DNA from 3 places in the Lutispora sp. genome. Region 1 is predicted to be linked to each of the others. Evidence: riboswitches for the same ligand, from Rfam matches in the RefSeq annotation. Region 1 holds a riboswitch; each other region holds the start of a gene.
The links. A riboswitch is a leader RNA that binds a small molecule or an ion and turns the genes downstream of it on or off. The one in region 1 is predicted to bind molybdenum cofactor.
Positions count from the first base shown of each region.

Region 1 (5,907 bases):
AAGCAGATAATAGATGAAAGAGGCATAGAAGCTCTATCTGCCCGTGAAGTGGCAGACATAGCAGGCTATAATAGTGCTACACTATATAATTATTTTGATGATTTGGAGCACCTGACTTTCTACGCATCATTAAGTTATCTCAAAGACTATATTTACGACCTTAAATGCCATATGAAGAGCGCCAAAAATCCCATAGAAAGGTATCTTAAGGTATGGGAGTGCTTTTGTCGTCACTCTTACAGCATGCCAAAAATTTATTATGAGATATTCTTTGGAAGACACAGTACCAAACTGAACAATTCTATAAAGGACTATTATTCAATATTTCCTGAAGAATTAGAGGACATGGAGGAAGACATAAAACCAATGCTTCTTGGTCAGGATATATATGAAAGAAACCTTACATTGCTCAGACCATGCATAAATGCAGGTTATATAAAAGTAGAAGATATAGATAAATTAAACGAAATGGTAATACTCATATATCAAGGTCTGCTTACAAGACTTGTCAAAGGCCAGACCAACTATTCAGCAGAAGAAGCCAAAGAAAAAACCCTCTTTTATTTAAAGCAAGTTTTTATATCCTTTGGAGTTTGTGTTTGATTCAACAGGTAGGGTTCTCAATGGATCATAGTATATTATCGTATAAAATATCAAAAACTACTTTCAAATCTAAATCTTCATATTGAGGAGGTATTTTATGCGTGAAGGATTGATCCCTGCATTACTTGGTACTGCAGTTACAGCCACAGGTACCGCAATGAGGGTCCGAGACATGCGTAGGCATGGTATGACCAAAAGGGATACAAGAGTAGCAATAGGAGCAGGCCTCATCGGTTTAGGTCTCGCCCATATCGCTCTCGGCAGCATAGACCTTTTTCAAAACGGAAGATCTTAGATTGGAAATGCGGGGCTAGTATGCCCCGCATGAATTATTTTATAAAGCTTTATTCTATACTTTTTCCAGCTTCATTCCTGTATTGTGTCCATTAAGATCCTGTTTCTCGAAGCTATCATCCTCGACCCGTTCTATTGCATCTGCCAATGTTTCTGTCTTTATATAATCTTCATAGATGTTGACTGCGTTTGCTATTTCATCATCGCCATCGTAGAATATTTTTATTCTATCCAACATTTCATAGCCATTGTTCTTTCTCATCTGCTGAACCTTGGATATAAACTCTCTCGCATAGCCTTCATCCAAAAGTTCCTGGGTAAGGGTTGTTTCCAGTATTACAAACAGATTATTCTCCATGCCTACTGTGAAACCTTCCTTGGCTGTTATGGTGATGAGAACATGATCCTTAACCACATCAAGGGTTTCTCCATCAACAGTAAGCTTGAGAGTTTCGCCTGCTTCCAGCTTCTTCACTGCTTCTGCTCCATCAACTTCTGCCAAAGCTTTACCCAATAGTTTTATCTTTGGACCAAATATGGGGCCTGCAACCTTGAAGTTTGGCTTCAGGCTGAATTCCATATATTCATCAAGATGCTTTGCAAATACTACTTCTTTTACATTTAGCTCTTCCTGGAATAAAGGTACAAGATCCTTTATCAATTCTTCATATTTGCCATCTATCAATACTTCTGCAATTGGTTGTCTTACCTTGATTCTTACCTTTTCTCTTGCAGCTCTGCCCAGGCTTACCAAATCTCTTACAAGATCCATTCTTTCCTCTATATGAGGTTCCAATAGTTCCTTATTCGCTACTGGATAGTCAGCCATATGGACTGATAATTCGCCTGTCAGGTCTTTATACATTTCTTCTGCCATAAAAGGTGAGAAAGGTGCTATAATCTTGGTCAATCCAACAAGTATTTCATAGGTTGTATTGTAAACTGCCTTTTTATCATCAGTTAATTCTGTTGCCCAGAATCTCCTTCTTGATCTTCTTATATACCAGTTGGAAAGATCTTCGTTGACAAAGTCCTGTATCTTCCTTACTGTCTTTGTCAAATCATATATAGACATTTCATATTCGATTTGAGCCAGCAAGTTATTGTACTTGGAAAGTATCCATTTGTCCAATTCAGGTCTGTCTTTATACTCTATGAAGAATTCCCTCGGGTCTATATTATCTGTGTTTGCATATAGTGTAAAGAAGGAGTATACATTTCTCAATGTGCCGAAGAATTTGCTGAGGACTTCCTTAAGACCATCTTCGTCAAATCTGGTAGGTGTCCAGGCAGGTGATACATAAAGGAGATACCATCTCAATGCATCGGCACCATATTTGTCAAACATTTCAAAGGGGTCAACTGTATTGCCTCTGGATTTTGACATCTTATGGCCGTCCTTATCCAGTATCAAATCATTTACCAATACCCTCTTGTAAGGGGAAGTTCCCATTACAAAGGTGGATATGGCCATAAGTGAGTAGAACCAACCTCTGGTTTGGTCTATACCCTCGCATATGAAATCTGCAGGGAAAAGCTCATGGAAGTTTTCCTTGTTTTCAAAGGGATAGTGATGCTGTGCAAAAGGCATTGAACCACTATCGAACCAACAATCAATTACCTCAGGAACCCTTGTCATTGTGCCGCCGCATTTATCACATTTCAGATGAACTTGGTCTACATAAGGCCTGTGCAATTCAATACTTTCGTCTATTTCTTCTATGGCCCTTTCAATTAACTCTTTCCTGGAACCAACGGAAGTGATATGGCCACATTCACATTTCCAGATATTCAAAGGTGTTCCCCAGTATCTGTTTCGTGATAAAGCCCAGTCATTTACATTTTCCAGCCAGTTGCCAAATCTTTTTTCTCCTACAAAGTCCGGATACCATTCAACCTTACTATTGTTTTCTACCAACTGGTCTCTAAGTTTTGTCATTTCAATATACCATCCGGGCTTAGCATAATATAATAGAGGTGTCTGGCATCTCCAGCAGTGGGGATAATTGTGGGCCATCTTTTCTTTCTTGAAAAGCTTACCTTCCTGAGCCAACCATTTTATTATATCCAAATCCGCATCCATTACGAACTGGCCTTCCCAGGGTGTAGTGGTGAATTTACCTGTTTCATCAACAGGTTGGAATACGGGAAGATCATATCTTCTGCCTGTATTATAGTCATCTTCACCAAAGGCAGGGGCAGTATGAACTATACCTGTACCGTCTTCTGTAGTTACATAATCTGCAACGGTTACATAAAATGCTTTCTTGTCAGCTTCTATAAAGGGCATCAGCTGCTCATATTCCATGTATTCTAGATCCTTGCCTGAAAGCTCTTCCAATACTTCAAAATCTTCTCCCAGAACCTTCTTGGAAAGATGTTTTTCTACATAATATATTGTATCGTCCTGTTTAACCTTAAGATAGGTTTCTTCAGGATTTACGGTCAATGCCACGTTAGATGGAAGAGTCCATGGTGTGGTAGTCCATACCAGGAAGTATTCATCCGCATCTTTTCTCTTAAACTTTACTATTACAGTATTGGTTTTTACTTCCTTATAACCTTGAGCTACTTCGTGGGAAGCCAAGCCTGTACCACAGCGACTGCAGTAGGGCAATATCTTGTGGCCTTCATACATGAGGCCTTCTTTGAAAAATTTGTCCAGTATCCACCATTCGCTCTCTATATAGTCGTTGTCCAGTGTTATATAAGGGTTATCCATATCTATGGAGTATCCCATTCTCTCAGTCATTTCTCTCCACTGTTTTTCATATGTGAATACAGACTCACGGCATTTCTCATTGAACTCTGCTATTCCGTAATTCTCAATCTCTTGCTTGCTGGAAAGCTTCAGTTCCTTCTCAACTTCTATTTCAACAGGCAGTCCGTGAGTATCCCAGCCTGCTTTTCTTTTGACCTCATGGCCCTTCATGCTTTGATATCGGCATACAGAGTCCTTCAAAGTTCTAGCAATTACATGATGTATGCCAGGCCTGCCATTAGCTGTTGGAGGTCCTTCGTAGAATATAAAGGGTTTTGCTCCTTTTCTATTTGCAACCACTTTGTCGAGAATGTCTACTTCTTTCCAAAACTCGGATATTTGTTTTTCTCTCTCTGCTACCGGTTTCTCTGAAAGAGGTTTAAATTTCATTAGACTCATCTCCTTGCATATTTGTATAAATGAAAAACCCTATGGCAAAAACCATAGGGACGTTTGGACACGCGGTACCACCCTCATTACAGCCCAAAACAGGCTGTCACTCGGTAAATTTAACGCATTACTGCGGAATACCCTACTGAGCTTCGAGCATCCGGCTCCAAGGTGATCTTCGTCAAGAGCTCTGCAAATAATCTTTCACCAAACGATTATCTCTCTGAATGCATCATCTCCTGCTACTGTCCTCTTCATGGCCATTCAAATAGCTTTTTTCACAATTAAGCTACATTGTACACCAACTGAATACATTTTGTCAATACTTAGTCTTTAACTAATATTAATTATTAATATAATATGAAACCTTTCTTATAATCCATAGGAAAGTATAAATCTACCTTAGTGTTAACTTTCCGTAATGGATTTCAAGAAAGGTTTCCTTGGTCGTTATAAATGCTTCAATAGGAAACCTTTCTTATTCCATACTATGTATTAGTCTATAAAATGAAACAATTTATGTTTCTTGAAGGAAATCATAAACAAATGTAGAATCATTCTAATTAAGCGTTTCCGAGTTATGGTGCCTAAGTTTATATAATATGGCGCATAACCGGCAGGGTATAAATAGAAATGTTTATGCCTCCTCATTTTGGAAAGGAAACAGCAAGAAGCAGTTTCCTTTTAGACTGCTTTTTATTTTATCCAAAAATGATAATTAAGGAACATAATTATGAATAAAAAATTTCTATTTTTATCTCTCATAGCTATATTATCCTTTTTTACCGGTATAATATTCTTCATGCCAACAGATACCAGTGGTTTGCCTATCCTCAATAATGAGGAATACCAAACATCCGGTTTTGCTGTGTATACTGAAGACGGCGATATTATTTATACAAATAGCATTGAGAGCATAAGAAAAAGTATTTTCGGCAGCACCATGGTAACAACAGATAGTCAAACACTTAATAATCCCATTGGTATAGTTGAAAATCCACCCACTCAAAGTATTATATCAATAAAAGATATGGCGCTAAAATCTCTTGATAATGATAATAAAGTTCTAATAATATATATAGACGGCTTGGGCTATGACTTATATAAGAAAGCTATAGACTTAGGTATTATACCTTGCTTAGAATCAACAGGCATAGCTGAGAAGGCTTTGACAGTTTATCCCACCATAACCGATGTAACCTTTGCAGCTATGGTTACCGGAACCACACCCAAATATACAGGTATACATAATAGAGAGAAGAAGCCACTGGAGATTCCCACCATATTTGATAAAGCAGCGGAGATGGGTAAAACTTCAAAGGTTATAGAAGGCAACATAAAAATCATCATAGATGAGGTGGAAACCATTCTTAATATAGATGAAAACAATAACGGTACCATAGATGATGAAATATACAATAAAGCTCTGGAGGAGCTAAAAAACCCTCCTGATGTGTTATTGGTACACTTCCATTCCTATGATGATTTTGGTCATAAATATGGTCCAAATTCAGATGAAGCATTGGCCCAGCTTGGGGTTTTAGACTCCTATATAAAAGATCTCCTGGGTAGATTTAATGGAGATGTGATCATAACATCAGATCATGGCATGCATGATGAAGGTGAGGGAGGCGCCCATGGGAGCTTCTCAGAATCGGATTTGTTTATTCCTATTTGGACTCTGTTCTTGAAGAACACGGATTAGCACTGAGATAACCACGGATTTACACGGAGGTTTTTTGAAACCACTAAAAGGCACTAAAACTTCACTAAAAACACTAAAGAGTATAATTAATTATGCACATACTGCAGTTACCATAAAGCCAGTCAAAAGGATATAATATCGTACGAATTCTCTA
Region 1 is NZ_JAWLCK010000041.1:4,876-10,782, reverse strand. Features, by position in the region: gene ACESM9_RS07930 (TetR/AcrR family transcriptional regulator) at 1-603, shown strand, start outside; gene ACESM9_RS07925 (asparagine synthase) at 701-898, shown strand; gene ileS (isoleucine--tRNA ligase) at 953-4,057, opposite strand; T-box leader at 4,101-4,315, opposite strand; molybdenum cofactor riboswitch at 4,608-4,727, shown strand; gene ACESM9_RS07915 (alkaline phosphatase family protein) at 4,782-5,753, shown strand.

Region 2 (5,907 bases), on a different contig from region 1:
CCTGCCCCTGATTGTACCCGGTTCTGCATTTAATGGATCTGTGGCTCCGTTTAATTTTCTTACAGCATCAATAATGTTCTCACCTTCCATTACTACAGCGCAGACCTCTCCTTTTGTAATAAAATTCACTAGGGGCTCGTAGAAGGGTTTACCCTTATGTTCTGCATAATGTTCTTCAGCCATTTCCTTTGTTGGCTTTACAATCTTCAGTGCTGATATACTAAATCCCTTTTTCTCATAGATAGATATTATCTCCCCCATCAGTTTTCTTTCCATGGCGTCAGGTTTTATAAGTACCAGTGTTCTTTCCATAGTATCATCCTTTCTGCAAAATTCACGTCCTATGTATAGGATTATTACCAGACATTATGCTATAATATACCAATTATTTTGCTGCTCACATTCAAATTCAATAGTAGATGCTAATTATAATCTTTATATCCGGAATAATGTAATATTAGCAGGCTTCTGAATGTTAAATCGCATATACGCCTTTTTTCTGTCCTCCAATCCTTTTCCAATGCCAATCCTGAATATGGACTCCACTTTGTAAAGTAATAATGATTCATTCTCTTGTTGAATATGCCGTTGTTTTCTCTTAAAAGCTTAGCTAAAAAGTCAATCTGTTGCTCTAGTTCTTTAATATGACTGGTTACTCCAAGTCTGGCCAATATCTCCATCCTATGAAACCACATCATCCACTCCGAATCTTTGAGCACATTGACATCAGGGTTAAAATCCTGCATGCAAAATGCTGCTGGTGCTATTAGTTGATTTCTTTTTAAAACATGTATGTATGGTATAGGTGACAACTCTACCATTCTCTTAATAGAATCAACAACTATTTCTTTATTTTCCTCACTTCTCCAAGCTTTTGTATATGCAAGAAGCCTCAGGTCATATATACAAGGCCATTTGGTTCCATCCATAAAGACCAGTTTATCCTTATAATGTATTGCAATATCATCTATAGCAGAAACTGAACATACAAACTTAAGCTTATCCAAAGCCCATTCTATCTGCTCTTTAACAAAATGTCTATCTTCTATTCCTGCGTGAGCAAAGGTAGCAGCTCTTATAACCTTTGAACCTCCAAATGATTTATGATCCAGTATTTTACCAATATTAAATAAGCATCCTTTGTCGAAGGTGTCCTCTCTTCTCTCCAACTCTCCAAGCATTCCTTTAAGAGAAGGTTGATTTGGCAAGACACCCTTTTCCGATAATAATCTGATAGCAGTTTCTACTCCTTTTTCGCTATGAAAGTCCTCCTCTATCCAACCATCTGGACTCTGCCTTTCTATAAACTCCTGGACAAGCTTGTCCTCTAAAATCTGGCTTTGTAATAGCTCCTCTTCATCAGAACTCATTTCATTTAGAATTTCTTTTTTTACTCTATACTTTATTGAAGGGCAAGCACTATCTAACAAATATCTTATTGTTTCATTCATATAGGTTTCCTTTCTCCATAAACCTTTTTGCATTTTTCTTTTAACTTCAAACTATCATTTGTCTTACTTCCTACTGCTATTGGATAATTTTGTAATTCCTGAATTCTGTTCTAATTTATCTATAAAATCCTTTGCCTTTGCTAATATGACTTTTCCACTATCGTAAGTGAGTAAATCATATATCTCCTGAAATGGCGCCCATCTATATTCTTCAACCTCATCCTGGTCTATCACTACCTCTTGAGTTGTTGCATCAGCTATGAAGAAAATTACTTCTTTATATGTATTTTCAGCTACTTTATACTTATCATATTCCCTGAATCCTTCATGGGGTTTTATAACCAACCCTGTTTCCTCATATACCTCCCTTATGCAAGTCTCCTCTTCAGTTTCTTTACCTTCAACATGTCCCTTGGGAAACCCCCAGTGTCTGTCCGGTGAATTGCTTCTAATAGCTAAAAATTCTATATCATTATTTATTTTTCTATAAACAATAGCTCCACACGATTTCTCTAATTTCATAATAACTCCCCTCATCGCCATGATGTATATATCATTCTTCCCATTCGGAAGCTAACATTCCATAAACGATATGATTAACATAATGACTATATAGCCATTCAGCTTCTCTTATAATGCCTTCTTTTGTAAAGCCCAGTCTTTCAGCAATAGCTCTGCTTTTATAATTCTTTTCAGCACACCTGATTTCTACCCTGTTTAAGTTGTATACATTAAAAGCATGATCAATAAATGCTCTACATGCTTTTGTCATTATGCCTCTACCCACATATCTTTTGTCAAGCCAATATCCTATGTTTACCGATCTATTAAACCAGTTGATTCCATAATAGCCTATTACTCCTGCAAACTCCCCTTTGTACCATATTCCTGCCTGAAATCCTTCGTTTGATGCAAACTGTTTCTTTGTCATTTCGATAAACCCTATAGCATCCTCTATTGTTTGGGTACCATCTACCCAGGGTAACCATTCTCTCAAATAATACCTACAAGAATTAATTGACTCAAACATTGCCATTGCATGATTATTATCAAGCAGTCTTAATTCTACATCCTCATCAACGACATGCCTGAACATATAGTTAACCCCCTCCCGTAAATATATCTACTTGATTTATATTGCATATAGTTCAAGAACTATGAAATGATTTTTACCTCAGTATTTTCTCAAATTCCGTTATATAAATCCCATCTTTCACCTCAATATCTTTTTTCTTTTTATAACCGTTTTTTAAATATAAATTTACAGCGGGAAGATTATCCTTGCCAGTACATACAATAATTTTATTGATATTGCTATTTATTTCTTCTACAAAGTTAATAAGTTTATTTGCTATACCCATTCTAAAAAAGTCCGGATATATCGCAACTCTGTGTATATCTAATACATCGTCAATAACTTTAAATGAAATTATACCTGCTAGAACATCATTTATATGGTATCCATAAAAAATTTCATCACATTGTTGCAAACTATCTATGGTCTCCTTCAAGGCTGGTATCTCATAAAAGCCTATAAGCTGGGCTTCTATTTTATATGAGGCTCTTTGCAAATCCATTACACGATTTGCTGTTTTCATATCCTTTAGGTTAAGTCTCTTAATCATTTCTTTCTCCTTTTATTTCATATAATTCTATGATTATTCCATATTCTCCAGTATTGCTTTATCAATATATGCCTAAATTTTACCATAATATTTTAATACTTGCTATGTCAATTTACATACTCTTCTAATTACGACAGATCAAACCTCATTTATCATGCATTTATGCCACTTGTCCCAATTTTGTAATTTTATTGTCATATTTAAAGGAGTTTACTAATATATGTAGAATAAGTAAATAAATATACACAATCGTTAATTGTATATAGACTCCGATTCCAAGAGCCCGATGAAGGACTTGGAACGATAGGGCATGGGGAGAAATGCCCATACCTGCCATTGTGCAAAGGAGTCCATCTGTGGGTGCAGTATTGCCAAAACAGATGGACTTTTATATTGAGAAAAAGGAGGTGAAGCTGGCATCGATATGATGTCAGCAAAGGATGAGCAAGGTATTGATGATCTCTCCAGAGAAGTGCATCGGCTGCAGAACCTGTGAGCTGATTTGCTCCTTCAACAGGATGGAAGAATTCAATCCGAAACAAGCTGCCGTGTCTGTATTTGCCTATGATGAGGCTGCCATAGCAGTTCCTATCATGTGCATGCAGTGTGAAGATCCTTCCTGCATGAAGGTTTGTCCTGTGGGAGCAATCGTGAGAGATGAAAAGGATGCAGTCATAATCGACATCCAAAAGTGCATCGGCTGCAAAATGTGCATAAGCGCATGTCCTCTTGGCAACATCACCTTTAGTCCTACTCAGAAAAAGCTAATCAAATGTGACCTGTGTGGAGGAAATCCACAATGTGCAGAATTCTGTCCTTCAGGAGCAATACAGTATAAAGAAGCTACACCTGCAAATCTGAACAAAAAGAAAAAAATGGGTGAAAAGTTCAAGGATTTGTTTGGGGAGGTGTATGAGCAATGTTAGGTTTTACAGGAAAACTTCTCAGAGTAAACTTGACTGACAAGACCATAAAAAAGGAAAATCTAAACCTGGAAGATGCCAAGAAATATATAGGTGCAAGAGGCTTAGGCACCAAATACTTCATGAATGAAGTGGATCCCAAAGTGGAACCCTTCAGCCCCGACAATAAACTTATATTCATGACAGGTCCACTTACTGGTACTCTGGCCACATCCAGCGGAAGATATGAAGTAGTTGCTAAAGCACCCCTCACAGGAACCATAGGTGCATCCAATTCCGGTGGCCATTTCGGTCCCGAGCTTAAGTATGCCGGATACGATGGAATAATATTTGAAGGAAAATCAGAAAAGCCCGTTTATCTATACATTAATGATGATGAAGTGGAAATAAGAGATGCAGAACACCTGTGGGGCAAAAATGTATTTGAGACCACGGATATGCTCCTGGAAGAAGTAGGTGACGATGCAAGAGTCGCCTGCATAGGACCCGGCGGAGAAAAACTGGTATTATTCGCCACGGTTATGAACGACAAGCATAGAGCTGCAGGAAGGTCTGGTCTTGGTGCTGTTATGGGTTCTAAAAATCTTAAGGCTGTTGCAGTAAAGGGTTCAAAATCAGTTCAGGTAGCAAAACCTAAGGAATTTTTGGAAATATGCAAGAAGAGCAGAAAGATGCTTAAAGACCATCCTGTAACAGGTGGAGGATTGCCAACCTATGGTACAGAAATACTTGTGAATATATTGAACCAGAGCGGCGGTCTCCCAACAAGAAACTGGAAAGACGGTGGCATATTTGAGCATGCAGATGAGACTTCGGGAGAAACTTTAACAGAAAAATATCTGGTTAGAAATAAGGGCTGCTTCGGATGCAATATGGGCTGCGGAAGAGTAACAAGGATTCCTGAAGGTAAGTTCAAGAGCTTCGGTGAAGGTCCTGAATATGAGGCAGGCTGGTCCTATGGTGCAGATTGCGGAGTAAGGAATCTGGAAGCTATCTGCAAAGCCAATTTCATATGCAATGAGCTGGGTATCGACCCAATAACCATGGGTTCCACCATTGCCTGTGCTATGGAAATGTATGAAAAAGGCATATTAACCAGAGAAGAATTAGGAAGAGATCTCCCCTTTGGAGATGATGAAGGTATAGTAGAATTTACAAGAATGACAGGTTTGAGAGAAGGATTTGGAGACAAGTTGGCAATGGGCTCCTACAGAATGGCAGAGTCATATGGCCATCCAGAGCTTTCCATGTCTGTGAAAAAGCAGGAAATGCCAGCTTATGACGGCAGATGCTTACAGGGTATGGGTCTTGAATATGCTACATCAAATCGTGGCGGCTGCCATGTGAGAGGATACCTCACTTCTCCTGAAATACTTGGAATTCCTGCTAAGCTTGATCCATTGGTAACAGATGAAAAAGCTCCCTGGCTCAAAACCTTCCAGGATCTCACCGCGGTAGTGGATTCTGCAGGTATATGCTTATTCACCACCTTCGGAATAGGTCTTCCTGAGATATCTGAAATGTTAAGAACTGCCATGGGCGTTGATTTTACCGATGAAGAGGTGCTGCAGGCAGGAGAAAGAATTTGGAATTTAGAGAAGCTGTTCAATCTTGAAGCAGGCTTCACAAAGGATGATGACAGGCTTCCTGACAGATTGCTCAAGGAGCCCATGCCTGCAGGTCCTGCAAAAGGATTGGTCAATCAGCTAGATGTGATGCTCAAGGAATACTATGAGGTAAGAGGTTGGGATGAAAACGGCATACCAACGGAAGAAAAACTTAAAGAACTGTCAATTAAATAAGCAAGGTCTATGGCTGTCGGTATCACATTACCGACAGCCTAAATTTAAAGAAGCAAGGAGGGGAATTTCATGATAGTAAAATATTTTGCATATATAAGAGATTACA
Region 2 is NZ_JAWLCK010000003.1:46,173-52,079, reverse strand. Features, by position in the region: gene ndk (nucleoside-diphosphate kinase) at 1-312, opposite strand, end outside; gene ACESM9_RS01225 (hypothetical protein) at 423-1,451, opposite strand; gene ACESM9_RS01220 (bis(5'-nucleosyl)-tetraphosphatase) at 1,515-1,973, opposite strand; gene ACESM9_RS01215 (GNAT family N-acetyltransferase) at 2,005-2,547, opposite strand; gene ACESM9_RS01210 (GNAT family N-acetyltransferase) at 2,621-3,076, opposite strand; molybdenum cofactor riboswitch at 3,332-3,441, shown strand; gene ACESM9_RS01205 (4Fe-4S dicluster domain-containing protein) at 3,517-4,002, shown strand; gene ACESM9_RS01200 (aldehyde ferredoxin oxidoreductase family protein) at 3,996-5,801, shown strand; gene ACESM9_RS01195 (ubiquitin-like small modifier protein 1) at 5,871-5,907, shown strand, end outside.
Region 2: another riboswitch for molybdenum cofactor. It lies ahead of ACESM9_RS01205 (4Fe-4S dicluster domain-containing protein); the one in region 1 lies ahead of ACESM9_RS07915 (alkaline phosphatase family protein).

Region 3 (5,907 bases), on a different contig from region 1:
TCAAAACACCATTTATGCCTGAGCCTGTTATCAACTGACCCATTTTTATAAACTGAAACACTAAAGCTATGGCCAGTAATATGGCTGCCCTCGTCAATGTCCTTGTTTTTTTATCCATCCTGTTCTATATCCTTTCCCTCTTTACATAATGGGTATGAAGCAGATGATGTGCTTTGTGTCCATTTGCTTCCCCAAGATATTCATCATACAAAGCTTTAATTTCAGGGTTTTTATGAGATTTTCTCATTGGCATAGCTTTATCTATATCATATAACCCCTGAGCTCTCAACCTGCATACTTCTTCAGTCTTTTCCTTATCCATTATAATTGGCTGTCCGCCTCCATTTATGCAACCCCCAGGGCACCCCATTACTTCTATGAAATGATAATCAGCCTCTCCATTTCTTACTCTTTCCAATAATTTTCCTGCATTGCCGGTTCCATGGGCAACAGCAACATTAACATCTAGATCTCCTATCTTTACAGTCGCTTCCTTTATTCCTTCCAAGCCTCTTACAGGAGTATAATCTATATTATCCAGATCTTTACCTTCCAATATATCTGCCACTGTCCTTAAAGCAGCTTCCATAACACCGCCTGTTGCTCCAAATATAACCGCTGCCCCTGTAGACTCACCCATCACTTTATCAAATCTATCATTTTCTAAAGCTTTAAAATCTATCCCAGCCTCTTTTATCATCTTAGCCAATTCCCTTGTAGTCAATACCGCATCCACATCTCTCAATCCGTCTACAGTCAATTCTTCTCTACCTGATTCAAACTTCTTAGCTGTACAAGGCATTATTGATACCACAAATATTTTATTAGGATCAATATTCATCTTTTCTGCATAATAGGATTTTGCTAAAGCTCCCAACATCTGATGAGGGGATTTACATGTTGATAAATTGTCAATAAAATCATTGTGGTAATGCTCACAGTACTTTATCCAACCAGGAGAACAGGATGTTATCATCGGGAGCTTCCCTCCGTTTTTTATCCTGCTGATGAGTTCTGTTCCTTCTTCTATAATAGTCAAGTCTGCTGCAAAATCAGTATCAAAAACTTTATCAAACCCTAATCTTCTTAAAGCAGAAACCATTTTTCCTTCTACATTTGTGCCTACCGGCAATCCGAATTCTTCACCCAATGCAACTCTAACAGCAGGTGCAGTCTGGGCGATTACATAAAGTTGGTCATTCTCTAAAGCTTCCCATACTCTATCTCTGTCATCTTTTTCTCTAAGGGCACCTACAGGACATACCTTTATACATTGACCACAGTTAATACAGGCAACTTCAGAAAGGCTTCTTCCATAAGAAGTTGTTACTGTAGTGTTTACACCCCTATTTGCAAAGTTTATAACGCCTGTACCTTGAATATTTTTGCATATACTTATACACCTTCCGCAGAGTATGCACTTATTCTGATCCCTGACTATTGAAGGTGATGCCATATCAACTTTATATTCGATCTTCTCACCTTCGTAATCTACAGCATCTATGCCTGCTTCCTCGGCCATCTTCTGTAGCTCACAGTTCAGGTTTCTAGAACATGTGAGACATTCCCTTTCATGTCTGGCTAGTATAAGCTTAAGTACGGTGGTTCGAGCTTCTCTAACGGCCTTTGAAGATGTCTTTACCTCCATGCCTTCTGCAACAGGAAGTACACAAGCAGCCTGCAAAGACCTTGCTCCTTTAACCTCAACAAGACACATTCTACAAGCTCCAACTTCATTTATATCTTTTAAAAAGCAAAGTGTAGGAATATTAATGTTTAAACCTTTTGCTGCCTCCAAGACTGTTGTACCTTTGGGAACCTGGGTCTTGATACCATCAATTGTCAGGTTTACCATGTCCATTATGCTTATCCCCCTTATAATAAAGTAGAAAAATAAAAACTCCTTGTAAAAGGAGTTTTTCACAAACTTAACACTACTATATACCAATTATAAAGTATACAGCTGATACTACTCCTTTCCAAACACAGGAGGCATGAACATTTCTATCCACACCCATCGATCTGCAAGCCATAGATAACTCCTTAGGTTTACAGATTCGGAGTTATTCAATTAATTATCATCTTGCATTGCATATATGTATATTGTTAAAATTATCACATTGTCATAAATTATTTTACTACTTCTATCGTGTTCTGTCAAATATTTATTCTGTGGTTGCGTTTTTATTATATGGACAGTCACTTGTATAAGGTACTCCTACTCTTAGCTACATGAAGTGCTTTTATCAGAGCCGGTAAAGTAAAAATCCCCAGATGGACTTCCAGACTTTTTTACCATATGTATATCGGATATGAACATCTCATTATCCATATCCTTGCACATATCATAGATGGTAAGGGCTGCAGCAGATACAGCCGTCAGGGCTTCCATATCTACTCCACTCATTCCATAGGTTCTTACTATGGCAGCTATATCTATTTTGCAGTTTTCTCCATCTATTTTAAAGTCCAAATCCACACTGAAAATATTGCTTCCGTGATTCATGGGTATTATGCTGGAAGTGCCCTTTGCACCCATAATGCCACCTACCTGGGCTACAGATAGCACATCTCCTTTTTTTATCTTTCCTTCTTTTATGGCTCTCAGGGTCTCCTTTTTCATATAGATAGAGCCTCGAGCTATGGCTTCCCTTATGTTTTCATTCTTTTCAGATATATCCATCATCCTGGTATAGCCTTTTTTATTTGTATGAGATAATCTTTCCAAAGCATTTACCTCCAATTTATACTTCTACCTAATATTATACTTCTTGGAGGCAATAATACTATATAAGAAACCAAAAAAATAGCTGCGTCAAATAACGCAGCTATTATCTATCTTAGTACATTCCCATGTCTCCGCCCATTCCTGCTCCGGGCATTGGTTTTTCTTTTTCTGGAAGATCTGCTACAACGCTCTCAGTTGTAAGAAGCATTGAAGCGATGGATGCAGCATTCTCAAGTGCTGATCTTGTAACCTTTGTTGGGTCAACTATACCTGCTTCAATCATGTTGACATATCTTTCATTCAATGCATCAAAGCCTACTCCTGCTTCGCTGTTCATTACCTTTTCAACTATTACAGAACCTTCAAGTCCAGCATTCTCTGCAATCTGTCTCACTGGTTCTTCCAAAGCTCTTCTTATGATCTGAATACCTGTCTTTTCATCTCCATGAGCATCCTTTAATAATTCTTCAACAGCCTTTATAGCATTTACAAGAGCAACTCCGCCGCCAGGTACTATACCTTCTTCTACTGCAGCCTTTGTTGCAGCAAGAGCGTCTTCGATTCTCAGTTTTCTTTCCTTAAGTTCTGTTTCTGTTGCAGCACCAACTTTGATAACTGCTACACCGCCAGCCAATTTTGCAAGTCTTTCCTGAAGCTTTTCTCTATCGAAGTCGGAAGTAGTTTCTTCTATCTGAGCCTTAATCTGTTTTACTCTATCTTTTATTTCCTTAGCATCTCCAGCACCGTCAACGATTATAGTGTTTTCTTTCTGAACCTTAACCTGTCTTGCTCTTCCTAGTTGCTCAAGCTTTGTCTCTTTAATATCTAAGCCTAATTCTTCGGATATTACCTGTCCGCCAGTAAGTATAGCTATATCATCAAGCATTGCCTTTCTTCTGTCGCCAAAGCCAGGTGCTTTAACAGCAACGCAAGTAAATGTTCCTCTTAATTTGTTTACTATCAATGTAGCAAGAGCTTCGCCTTCGATGTCTTCAGCGATTATCAAAAGCTTCTTGCCCTGTTGAACTATCTGCTCCAATACTGGAAGAAGATCCTGGATATTTGATATCTTCTTATCAGTTATAAGTATATAGGGCTCATCAAGTACAGCTTCCATCTTTTCTGTATCTGTGATCATGTAAGGAGATACATAACCTCTGTCAAACTGCATACCTTCTACAACATCCAGAGTTGTACCGAAAGTATTTGATTCTTCTACAGTTATAACTCCGTCCTTGCCTACTTTTTCCATAGCTTCGGAAATGATTTCTCCGATGGATTCTTCTCCTGCTGATATGGAGGCAACCTGTGCTATAGCAGATTTATTTTCGATTGGCTTGGAAAACTTTTTGATTTCTTCTACCGCAGTAGCTACAGCCTTATTGATACCCTTTTTCAATACCATTGGGTTTGCTCCTGCAGCAACATTCTTCAAACCTTCTCTTATTATTGCCTGAGCAAGCAATGTAGCTGTTGTTGTACCATCACCTGCTACATCGTTTGTCTTTGTTGCAACTTCCTTAACCAATTGAGCTCCCATATTCTCAAAGGGATCTTCAAGTTCTACTTCTTTCGCAATTGTTACACCGTCATTGGTGATAAGGGGAGAACCGAATTTCTTGTCTAATACAACATTTCTTCCCTTGGGTCCTAATGTTATCTTAACTGTATCTGCCAGCTGATTTACTCCTCTTTCAAGAGCTCTTCTTGCATCTTCGCCAAACCTGATCTGTTTTGCCATTTATTTACCCTCCCTTATTATTCTACTATTGCTAATACATCGTTTTGTCTGAGGATCAAGTATTCTTCCCCATCAATCTTAACTTCTGTGCCAGCATATTTAGAGTATATTACTCTGTCGCCAACCTTTAATTCAAGGGGTATCTTTTTACCGTCAACTAACTCTCCTGAACCAACGGCCAATACTTCGCCCTGCATTGGTTTTTCCTTTGCAGTACCGGGTAATACTATGCCGCTTTTGGTTGTTTCTTCATTTTCCAATACCTTAATAACAACTCTGTCTCCAAGTGGTTTGATATTCATCAATAACCCTCCTTAAGTTTTTATTATACAAAATTTGTATGTATCCCTTATTATTAGCACTCACTTAAGATGAGTGCTAATTACAATATAATAATAATTAATGGTTTAGTTCTTCGCAAATTTATAATTTCGCATTTTCTTGGGTTTTTTGGTCATTTTCTTCTATTAATTTAAATTATTGCTTAATTGCATTGTTTTTCTTTATTTATATTTGAATTTCCTTTGATTTCACAAAAAAAACAAAATGGTTATACTAAAAAAGGCTCTCTATCATTTAACTATTACAATACAAGCCTTTTTTAGTATAGCCAATAGTATCTAATTCATTCATTTTCTACAAAAAATATCCTCGTATATCTTCTCTATTTCTTCCACAGCCGCATTTCTGAATCTTTCATATTTGTCAATAAGCTCCTTGGCTTCCTTGGTAAGCTTTGAGCCTCCCCCTTTGGCACCCCCTATTTCCCTTTCCAGAAGTTCCATATTCAATTCTTCTTCAGCATTCTTTATAATATTCAATGCCTTTGAATAAGCCATTCCCATTTCACTTGCAGCCTTATTCAAAGAGCCTAAATTGTCTACGAGAAGCAAAAGCCTATAAGGTCCTTGCCCAAATACTTTATCGCCGTTATCATTTTTTATCCAGAGACTATATCCTGGTTTCATGCATCCAACCTCACCATCACATATTTTTCTCTATGCCTTATTATATCTATTTTACCATATATTCTGGTAAACATTTTATGGAGAAAAATATTATCTACATCTTTGGTATCGAATTCTGCCAGTATCTTACCGTCCTCCAAAAATATTATTTTATCGCAGTAGTTGAGGGCGTAATTTGGATCATGGAGGGTTATGAGCCCTACACGCCTTTCTTTATTTATCAAATCCCTTATACAGGATAGCATCATATGTCTGTTATTATAGTCCAATGCGCTGTCAGGTTCGTCAAAGAGCATAATCTCTGCATTCTGCATAAGGCTTCTGCATATGATAACAAGCTGCTTCTGTCCTTCGCTTAGTTGTAGAAAATTGGCATAGGCATACTTCTCCATGGACATCTTTTTCAGTATATCATAGGCAAGTTTCTTATGCTCCTTCGTAGGAGAGGCGAACATACCCAGATAGGGAGT
Region 3 is NZ_JAWLCK010000102.1:3,402-9,308, reverse strand. Features, by position in the region: gene ACESM9_RS12325 (NADH-dependent [FeFe] hydrogenase, group A6) at 125-1,861, opposite strand; molybdenum cofactor riboswitch at 1,957-2,075, opposite strand; gene moaC (cyclic pyranopterin monophosphate synthase MoaC) at 2,225-2,728, opposite strand; gene groL (chaperonin GroEL) at 2,841-4,469, opposite strand; gene groES (co-chaperone GroES) at 4,487-4,771, opposite strand; gene ACESM9_RS12305 (winged helix-turn-helix domain-containing protein) at 5,099-5,437, opposite strand; gene ACESM9_RS12300 (ABC transporter ATP-binding protein) at 5,434-5,907, opposite strand, start outside.
Region 3: another riboswitch for molybdenum cofactor. It lies ahead of ACESM9_RS12325 (NADH-dependent [FeFe] hydrogenase, group A6); the one in region 1 lies ahead of ACESM9_RS07915 (alkaline phosphatase family protein).